3 regions of the Pedococcus aerophilus genome follow, and region 3 is predicted to be linked to each of the others. Evidence: predicted binding sites of a transcription regulator. Region 3 holds the regulator's gene; each other region holds the start of a gene.
The links. Region 3 encodes LexA, which represses DNA repair genes until DNA is damaged. Its sites were predicted from a motif close to TCGAACANNTGTTCGA; they were not measured.

Region 1 (3,273 bases), 110 kb from region 3:
TAACCGCTCGGCCTGCATCCGCATCCCGATCACCGGTGACAACCCGAAGGCCAAGCGCGTCGAGTTCCGCGTGCCGGACCCGTCGGCCAACCCGTACCTCGCGTTCTCCGCGATGCTGATGGCCGGCCTCGACGGCATCAAGAACCGCATCGAGCCCCCGGAGCCGGTGGACAAGGACCTCTACGAGCTCCCGCCCGAGGAGCACGACGCCATCGAGCAGGTCCCCGGTTCGCTGCCGGCCGTGCTGGATGCGCTGGAGGCCGACCACGAGTTCCTGCTCGAGGGTGACGTGTTCACCAAGGACCTCATCGAGACCTGGATCGAGTGGAAGCGCAAGAACGAGGTCGACCCGATCCGTTTCCGCCCGCACCCGCACGAGTTCGAGATGTACTTCGACATCTAGTCGAGCTTGCCAACTTCCTCCCGGCTCAGTTGTGGGAGGACGAGCCCCGGCCAGGGATTCCCTGGCCGGGGCTCGTTGTAGGGCAAGGGGTGCGACCGATGCCAACCGATGACGAATCCCACTGTGTGGGCGTTTGCGACGAAATGGCTTCATCTCACGCACCTGCGCCCCATACTCGGCACGAACCGATTGCTGCGTGGTCGATCAGCGACCCGGGGTCGGTGACACGAGGGGCTGACCGTGAAGACTTCGAGGTTGCTGGTGGCTGCCTGCGCTACGGCACCCCTGCTGTGTTTGTCTACAGCGTTGGCGACGGCGGCGCCGACCCCGATGACATCCACGGGGACACAACGAATTGCAGGAGCCGATCGGTACGCGACATCGGCAGCGGTGTCGGCGAAGTCGTTCACTTCTCCGCAGGGCGCCGTCTTCGTCGCCTCGGGGCAGAACTTTCCTGACGCCCTCGCGGGGGGCGCCGCAGCGGCGAAGCAGGTCGGCCCCCTCCTGCTGACGTCGAGCTCCCGCTTGAGCGGGGCCACATCGAACGAGCTCAAGCGGCTACGACCCTCGAAGATCTACATCCTCGGCGGCACCGGTGCAGTCTCGGGCGCCACTGCTGTAGCTCTCAACGGGATCGCCCCCACGCAGCGCATCGGTGGCGCCGATCGTTATGCAACGGCTGCAAATACCTCCAAGGCCATCTTCACCAGCGCCTCGACGGTGTACATCGCCTCAGGACTGGGTTTCGCCGACGCCCTTGCTGGCGGACCTGCGGCCGCCAAGCAGGCCGCCCCCATGCTGCTCACGTCCGCGACCTCCTTGCCGGCGGCGACCCGCGCCGAACTGACACGCCTGCAGCCCAGTGCGGTGAAGATCCTTGGAGGCAACGGCGCAGTATCCAGCCGCGTCCAGAGCCAGATCCAAGCCGCCGTCCCCAGTGCGAGGATCACCCGCTACAGCGGGGCGGATCGGTATGCGACAGCGGCCTCCGTTGCGAAGGCGGTGTGGCCCAACGGTTCACGAACCGTCTTCGATGCCTCCGGAACGTCGTTCCCTGACGGGCTCTCCGCGACCCCGTCCGCAGCGGTGAACAAGGCCCCCCTGTTGCTGACCTCGAAGTCCTGCATGCCGAGCCCCACGGCGTCGGCATCCGCATCCCTCAGCCCGAGCCTGCGTGTCTTCGTCGGCGGCACTGGAGTCGTCACGACCAGCGGGACCGTCTGCGGAAGCACGCCGGTAGCACCCACACCGCCCCCGCCCCCGCCCACACCGCCGTCACCGCCGTCCGTGGACTACGACTGCGGCGACTTCTCGACGTGGCCCGAGGCCCAGGCCGTCTTCGACCGGTACTACCCCGCGTATGGAGACGTCTTCCGTCTGGACAGGGACGGCGACCTCATCGCCTGTGAAGACCTGCCTGGCGCGCCATAGCCTTCGTGCCCGCTCTGCTGCAGGACCTCCCGCGACGAATCATGTTCAGCTGTAGGTGAATTCACCACGTTCGGGTGTGGACAACTCTTTCGTCATCGTTCGAACACCTGTACGATTGGGGTATGTCGACCGCTCCCCTTAGCACCGTCCCCGACGCACTTGCGCCGGGCAGCTGGGGTGTGCGGAACCGGGACCTGTGGGACCGGACCGCCGCCGTTGCAGGACGGTTGAACCGTGCGCAGGCCGAGCTGGTCGACATCATCGACGAGGTCATGACCGGCGGTCACTGGGGTGAGGGCGGGTTCAAGTCCCCCGAGCACTACCTCGTCGTCCGGGCCGGATTGGCCCCTGCCCACGCCGCCGACATCGTCGCCGTCGCACGGCGCCGCACCGAGCTGACCGATGCCGGGACTGCACTGTCTGCCGGTGAGCTGTCCCTGGACCAGGTCGCGGTCCTGGCCCGCAACGTGCCCGCGAGTCACCAGAAGTCACTGACCCGATTCGCGCGCGAAGCGACCGTGCCCCAGCTACGCCGTGCGGTCCGGATGCACGCCTTCCCCGCCGACCCTGTCCCAGCCTCGACCGCCCCCGAAGCAGAAGCGACTATCACCGAACCAGAAGCGTCCGCCACGCCAGACGCTCGCGCGCAGGTGCAGGCCGACCACGAGGCGGCCCGTGCGTCGGCGGCGGAGGATCGGGCTTGTGCCAGGCCGGACCTGTCGATGTCGTATGACGCTGATGGTCGATTCCAGCTGCGCTACTCCGCCCCAGCCACCATCGGCGCGCTGGTCGAACAAGCCGTCAAGGAGGCCAAGGACGCGTTGTTCACCCGCCGCCGCGACACGGCCGCATCTGGCGAAGCCGGGAGCGATGCCGCCAGCGATGGCCGTGCCGATGGCGCCGAGTCGGGCGCAGGGCTGGGCCACAGCCAGGACCCGCACGCCGGGTTGCCGACGTATGCCGACGCGCTCGAGGAGATGGCCAACCGTTCCCTGGCCTCGATCACCTCGACATCACGGGCGGCGCACTACCGGGTGTACCTGCACCTGGACACCAACGGTGCCTGGGCCACCGGCGGGCACGCGATCCCGAAGCGACTGCTCGGGCGGTTCGTGTCGGATGGCGTGGTCCAACCCGTCTGGGAAACCCAAGGGCGACCGGTCTCGGTCGGGCGGTCGATGCGGATCCTGCCCGAACGCTCCCGACGCCTGGTCCTCGACCGCGACCGAGGCTGCCGGTTCCCCGGCTGCCCCACCACCAACACCGGCTTCGTCGAGATCCACCACCTGCACCCCTGGGCCGATGGCGGTGCCACCGACACCACCAACCAGATCAGCTTGTGCACCAAGCACCACGACGGCATCGACCGCGGCGACTACCAGATCACCGGCGACCCCGACCGACCCGACGGCCTGACCGTGATCAACCGGTACGGGCTA
Region 2 (3,273 bases), on a different contig from region 3:
TAGGTGACCGTCAGGAACTGGCCCGCGTCAGTCGCGCTGGTGCTCCTGCGCCTGGGCGAGGGCGTCCCGGATGACAGCCATCGCCAGGTCTGCGGGGTACCCCTTGCGGGCCAGCATCCCGGCGAGGCGCCGCTTCTGGACGAGGACCTCCAGGCCGTGCATCGACCTCAGCTTCTTGGCGACGAGGCGCTCGGCCTGGTCGCGTTCGGCATTCGGGTCGATGGCGTCGAGGGTCGCCCGGGCCAGCTCGTCGTCGACGCCCTTGGTCCGGAGCTCCCGGGCCAGGGCGCGCTTGGCCAGCCCGCGGCCTGCCTGCTGGGACCGCACGAGCATCCCCGCGAACGCCTCGTCGTCGATGAGCCCCACCTCGGTCATCCGGTCGAGCACCGCTTCGGCGACGTCGTCGGGGCACTCGCGCTGCGCGAGCTTGTCGCGCAGCTGCTTGCGGCTCCTCGGAGCCATCGCCAGCTGTCGCAGCACGATCTGGCGCGCGACGTCGTGGGCGTCGGGCTCGGCGTCGCGGTGCTGCAGGTCGCTCTCGGGATCGCCCGGGATGGGTTGCCAGGCCTTGGAGCGGCGAGAACGACGGCCCGGCTGCGGGGCGGCCTGACCGGAGCCCGCTGCGGCAAGGGCGGCCTCGAGGGCAGCCCTTGCCGCAGCGTGTCGATCTGTCATGCGCGTTCAGTCCGTCGGTCGGCGAGCCGTGGCTCAGAACTCGACCGGGACCTCGGGGATCGCGTCGGCAGGCTTGTCGACCTGCGGCCCGATGCCGAGCTTCTCCTTGACCTTCTTCTCGATCTCGTTGCCGAGGTCGGGGTTGTCCTTGAGGAACTGGCGGGCGTTCTCCTTGCCCTGGCCGAGCTGGTCGCCCTCGTAGGTGTACCAGGCGCCGGCCTTGCGGACGAAGCCGTGCTCGACACCCATGTCGATCAGGCCACCCTCACGGGAGATGCCCTGCCCGTAGAGGATGTCGAACTCGGCCTGCTTGAACGGCGGGGCCACCTTGTTCTTGACGACCTTGACGCGGGTGCGGTTGCCGACGGGCTCGCTGCCGTCCTTGAGCGTCTCGATGCGACGGACGTCGAGGCGGACCGAGGCGTAGAACTTCAGCGCCTTGCCACCGGTCGTCGTCTCGGGCGATCCGAACATGACGCCGATCTTCTCGCGCAGCTGGTTGATGAAGATCGCGGTCGTGCCGGTCGAGTTGAGGGCACCGGTGAGCTTGCGCAGCGCCTGGGACATGAGGCGGGCCTGGAGGCCCACGTGGCTGTCACCCATCTCGCCCTCGATCTCGGCGCGCGGCACGAGCGCTGCGACGGAGTCGATGACGATGATGTCGATGGCACCCGAACGGATCAGCATGTCCGCGATCTCGAGCGCCTGCTCACCGGTGTCGGGCTGGCTGACGAGCAGGGCGTCGGTGTCGACGCCGAGCCGCTTCGCGTAGTCGGGGTCGAGGGCGTGCTCGGCGTCGATGAACGCCGCGATGCCACCCGCCCGCTGGGCGCTGGCCACCGCGTGGAGGGCGACCGTGGTCTTGCCGGAGGACTCCGGACCGTAGATCTCCACGACCCGACCGCGCGGCAGGCCCCCGATGCCCAGGGCCACGTCCAGCGCGATGGACCCCGTGGGGATGACGTCGATGGGCGGACGGACGTCGTCGCCGAGACGCATGACCGCGCCCTTGCCGAAGTTCTTCTCGATCTGCCCCATGACGGAGTCGAGCGACTTCGCCTTCTGGTCACCTGTTGCGGTGTTGCCACCGGACATCTTGGCCACAGTTTCTTCTTTCCATGTCGAGTCGGGCGCGCCTGCCTTCGACCCGGGCGCTGTCATCTGCTGTCGGGTCAGACGCTAGGTGTCGCCACCGACAGCCGTCCCGGACCGATCTGCGGCCTGTGGACGGTGGTCCTGCGGGGTTCCACCTGTGGAGGAACATACCGAACATCTGTTCGAAGTTCGGTACCGGCACGCGCGACACGCCGCCACTCCCGCAGATCAGGACGCCGTCACGCCGACCCGGCGCATCGGGGTGTGCGGGATGCCGTCCTCGACGAACCCCCGACCGCTCGGGACGAAACCGAAGGCGGCATACCAGTCGACGAGGTGGGACTGCGCGTCCAGCACCACGTCCCGCTCCTCCACGCCCTCGAGCACGGAAGCCATGAGGCGGGCGGCGAGGCCACGGCCCCGCCAGGCTCGCGCGGTGGCCACTCGCCCGATCCGCAGCGCGCCGCCGTCGGCCTCGGGGTCGTCGAGCACCCGCAGGGTCGCCACGGGCCCGCCGCCCCGCTCGATCCAGACGTGCCTGGTGCCGGGCGCGAGGTCGCGGCCGTCGAGGTCGAGGTAGGGGCAGTCCTGCTCGACGACGAAGACGTCGGAGCGCAGCGCCCACAGGCGGTAGGCCGTCACCGGGTCGAGGTCGGCGAAGGGTGCCGAGTGCACGGTGTCCGGTGCCAGGTCCACGGTCTCGTCCATGCGGCGATGCTAGGCGTCCTCGTCAGGACAGCAGCAGCCGCTCCAGCCGTCGCGAGGCTCCGACGACGCCGAGCACCCCGAGCACGAGCAGGTACCCGACGTGGGCGAGCACGCCCCAGCCGACGTCCCCGATCATCAGCGCCCGCTCGAGGGCGACACCGTGGTAGAGCGGTGTCGCCCGGACCACCCACTGGAGGGCGTCGGGGTAGGTGGCCAGGGGGAAGAACGTCGCCGAGAACAAGAACATCGGCTGGATCGCCAGGGTGATGTAGTCGAAGTCCACCCAGGAACGCATGAACGTCGTCGCGAACATCCCGACCGCCGCGAACGCGAACCCGATGAACACCGCCGCCGGCAGGGCCAGCAGGGCCCACCACGACCGGACCGCCCCGGCCAGCAGCGCGATGACGAGGAAGGCGGCCGAGTACAGGCCACCGCGGATCAGGGACCAGCTGATCTCCCCGACGGCGACGTCGCGCGGTCCCATCGGGGTCGCGAGGACGGCGTCGTAGAGCTTGGCGTACTTGAGCTTGAAGAAGACGTTGAACGTCGAGTCCATGACCGCGCCGTTCATCGCCGAGGCCGCCAGCAGGGCTGGGGCGACGAACTGGAGGTAGGTCACCGTCAGGCCGGAGTCGGTGGTCACGGTCCGCACGAGCGCGCCGATCCCGATGCCGAGGGAGAACAGGTAGAAGACGGGCTCGGCGAAGCCGGTGACGAGCGCGATCCAGCCGTGGCGGAACGAGGTGATGTTGCGTTCGACGAGCATGCGGGCCAGCCCCGCGCCGGCGGGCA
Region 3 (3,273 bases):
GGCCAGGGCGAGGTTGACGACCTCCTTGATGGTCGCGACACCGTTGCGGTGCTGCGTCAGGCCCATCGCCCAGCAGTAGACCGTGCGGGTCGAGCCGCGGAGCATCTGCGCCGCCTCGGTGATGAGCTCGCGCGACAGGCCGGTCACCTCGATGACGTGGTCCCAGTCGACCGCCGAGACGTGCTCGCGCCACTGGTCGAACCCGGTGGAGTAGGTGTCGATGAACTCGTGGTCCAGCGCGTCCCACTCGACCAGCAGCGAGCCGATGGCCTGGAAGAGGGCCAGGTCACCGTTGACCTTGACCGGCAGGTGCAGGTCGGACAGGGCGGTCCCGTGCCCGATGACGCCGCTGGGCTTCTGGGGGTTCTTGAACCGCACCAGCCCGGCCTCGCGCAGCGGGTTGATCGAGATGATCTTCGCGCCGTTCTCCTTGGCGATCTCCAGGGCGGAGAGCATGCGCGGGTGGTTGGTGCCGGGGTTCTGCCCGGCGATGACGATGACCGAGGCGGTGTGGACGTCGTCCAGGGTGACGCTGGCCTTGCCGATGCCGATCGACTCCTGCAGCGCGATGCTCGTGGACTCGTGGCACATGTTCGAGCAGTCGGGCAGGTTGTTCGTGCCGAAGGCACGCACGAACAGCTGGTAGGCGAAGGCGGCCTCGTTGGAGGTGCGACCCGAGGTGTAGAAGGTCGCCTCGTCCGGGCTGGCCAGGGAGCGCAGCTCGGCGGCGATGAGCTCGAAGGCCTCGTCCCACTCGATGGGCTCGTAGTGCGTGGCGCCGGGGCGCTTGACCATCGGGTGGGTGATCCGGCCCTGCTGGCCGAGCCAGTACTCGGAGCGGGTGTCGAGCTCGGCGATGCTGTGCTCGGCGAAGAACTCGGGGGTGGCCCGGTCGCGGGTGGCCTCCTCGGCCACGGCCTTCGCGCCGTTCTCGCAGAACTCGGCCGCGTGGCGGTGGCCCACGTCGGGGTCCGGCCAGGCGCAGCTCATGCAGTCGAAGCCCTCGGCCTGGTTGAGCTTGAGCAGGGTCTGCGCGGTGCGCTTGATCCCCATGTGGTCGATGGCCCGCTTCATCGAGACCGCCACCGCCGTGGGTCCTGCTGCGTGGTCCTTCTGGCCCTTGACCCTCAGGTCTGCCTCGGAGTAGTCGCCTTCGTCGTGCTTGGCCATCGTCGAACCTCGCTGTCGTGGTGCCGGGCCGCCCGAACTGCCCCGGGCCGCACCTTTCGTGTCGAACGTACCCACTGCCGCGCCGGACCAACCACTCGGAGCCCGTCGGAGGTGGGTGTCACGCACGGAGTGCGGTGAGAACCACTCGGAGGTCGCCACGGGGGTCGGTCCGTGGCGACCTCCGAGGGAGATCGGGGTGGGAAGGTCTCAGACGCGGCGCAGGACCGCGGTGACCTTGCCCAGGATCGTCGCGTGGTCGCCGTCGATGGGCTCGAACGCGTCGTTGTGCGGCATCAGCCACACCTTGCCGTCCTTGCGCTTGAACGTCTTGACCGTCGCCTCGTTGTCGAGCATGGCCGCGACGATGTCGCCGTTGTCGGCGGTCGGCTGCTGGCGCACGACGACCCAGTCGCCGTCGCAGATCGCGGCGTCGATCATCGACTCACCGACGACCTGCAGGAGGAAGAGCTGTCCCTCGCCGACGATCTGGCGCGGCAGCGGGAAGACGTCCTCGACGGTCTCCTCGGCGAGGATCGGCACACCGGCGGCGATCCGCCCCAGGACCGGGACGTAGGAGGCCTCCGGGCGACGGTCGTTCATGCCCGTCTCGTCGAACACCGCGGTCTCGTCCTCGACGCTCGCGCCGCCGCGGTAGCCGCGCATGTCGGCCGTCGAGTCGGGGGAGACGACCTCGATCGCCCGGGGGCGGTTGGGGTCGCGGCGCAGGAAGCCCTTGCGCTCCAACGTCGAGAGCTGGTGGGCCACCGAGCTCGGGGAGGTGAGGCCCACGGCCTCGCCGATCTCGCGCAGGCTCGGCGGGTACCCGCGGCGGTCGACCGAGTTGCGGATGACCTCGAGGACCCGTCGCTGGCGGACGGTGAGACCGTCGCCCCGATCGCGGTCGGGGAGCTCCTTGACGTTGTCCTCGCTCATGCCGGTTCCTCGTTTCCGCAGGTCAGGTGGCGTCTGCCGGTGCTGATCAATGACTGCTGGGTCGTGTGACAGGGGTGACTGTCAGTGGCCTCTGATGTGCTTGAGGCATGGACACAGCGTATGGCGTTCGAACGCCAGTACCAAACATGTGTTCGAGGCGTGTCTTGCTCGGTTCGAACAAGCGTGCTAGAAATCAACCAAGAGGCACTTCGTACAACCGTTCGAAGAGCGTCGACCAGATGACCACCACGGAGGACCAGATGAGTGCAGCAGTTGCTTGGGACATCGCCCCCGCACCCGTGCGTATGCCGGTTCGGCCGGTGCGCCCGCAGCTCGTCTCGGTGCCCACGGGTGAGGACGTCGTCATCCGTCCCGCCGCCCCGTTGCGGCTTACCCGCGCCGGACGCCTGGCCGTCACGATGACCGTCGTGGTCGTCGGCGTGGTGCTGGCGATCAGCCTGCTGTCGGGCGGTGCGTCGGCAGTGGTCATCGACCACTCCACGACGGTGCAGGCCGGCCAGACCCTCTCCGAGGTCGCGGCGACGCAGCTGCCGCAGCTGCCGATCAACGAGGCCGTCGCGCAGATCCAGATCGCCAACGACCTGGCCGGGTCCGACGTGCACGCCGGTCAGACGCTGCTCATCCCCGCCGCCGGCTGAGCCCGACACGGCGGGACGTGACCGCCGAGCGAGTCGGCACTCCTGCTCTCAGGACCCGATCACGATGTTCGGGAGCACCCTGACGGCCTTGATGTGCCGGTACCGCAGGGCTCCGGTCGTGGTGGCGTTCTTCAGCGCGACGTGGTCCACCAGCACCGGCGGAGAGAGCTCGGTGATGGGCAGGGTCGTCGAGTAGTAGGCGACGCCACCCTTCATCCGGTACTTCACACCCTTGGTGGTCGTGAGCATCGTCGTGTCGGCCGGCTGCGCGCGCATGCGGTTGTAGGCACCCCCGCTGCCGGCCTTGTCGATGGCCACCTGGTCGACGGTCGTGTACCCCTTGGTGCCCCCGACATTGGCCCACGCGGAGACGAAGATGGGTGCGCCGCCGGCCATGCGGTAGACCTCGCCGCGCTGGGCGCCCCGGATGAAGGTGCCGTCCGGGATCGTCGCCGGCAGCGAGGCCAGGGCCGTCGAGGAGATCGCCATCGTCGCCTTGGTCCCCCCGAAG

Region 1: ABD286_RS03595 (HNH endonuclease signature motif containing protein) is a predicted target of LexA. The motif match lies at 1,934-1,949, and genes of this name have one in related genera.
Region 2: recA (recombinase RecA) is a predicted target of LexA. The motif match lies at 1,941-1,956, and genes of this name have one in related genera.

What each region holds. Positions count from the first base shown of each region.
Region 1 is NZ_BAAARN010000001.1:765,030-768,302, forward strand. Features, by position in the region: gene glnA (type I glutamate--ammonia ligase) at 1-403, shown strand, start outside; gene ABD286_RS03590 (cell wall-binding repeat-containing protein) at 734-1,834, shown strand; gene ABD286_RS03595 (HNH endonuclease signature motif containing protein) at 1,957-3,273, shown strand, end outside.
Region 2 is NZ_BAAARN010000004.1:224,580-227,852, reverse strand. Features, by position in the region: gene ABD286_RS15625 (regulatory protein RecX) at 28-675, opposite strand; gene recA (recombinase RecA) at 709-1,770, opposite strand; gene ABD286_RS15615 (GNAT family N-acetyltransferase) at 1,999-2,478, opposite strand; gene ABD286_RS15610 (ABC transporter permease) at 2,501-3,273, opposite strand, start outside.
Region 3 is NZ_BAAARN010000001.1:876,788-880,060, reverse strand. Features, by position in the region: gene ABD286_RS04045 (FdhF/YdeP family oxidoreductase) at 1-1,170, opposite strand, end outside; gene lexA (transcriptional repressor LexA) at 1,378-2,103, opposite strand; gene ABD286_RS04035 (LysM peptidoglycan-binding domain-containing protein) at 2,343-2,762, shown strand; gene ABD286_RS04030 (CHAP domain-containing protein) at 2,811-3,273, opposite strand, start outside.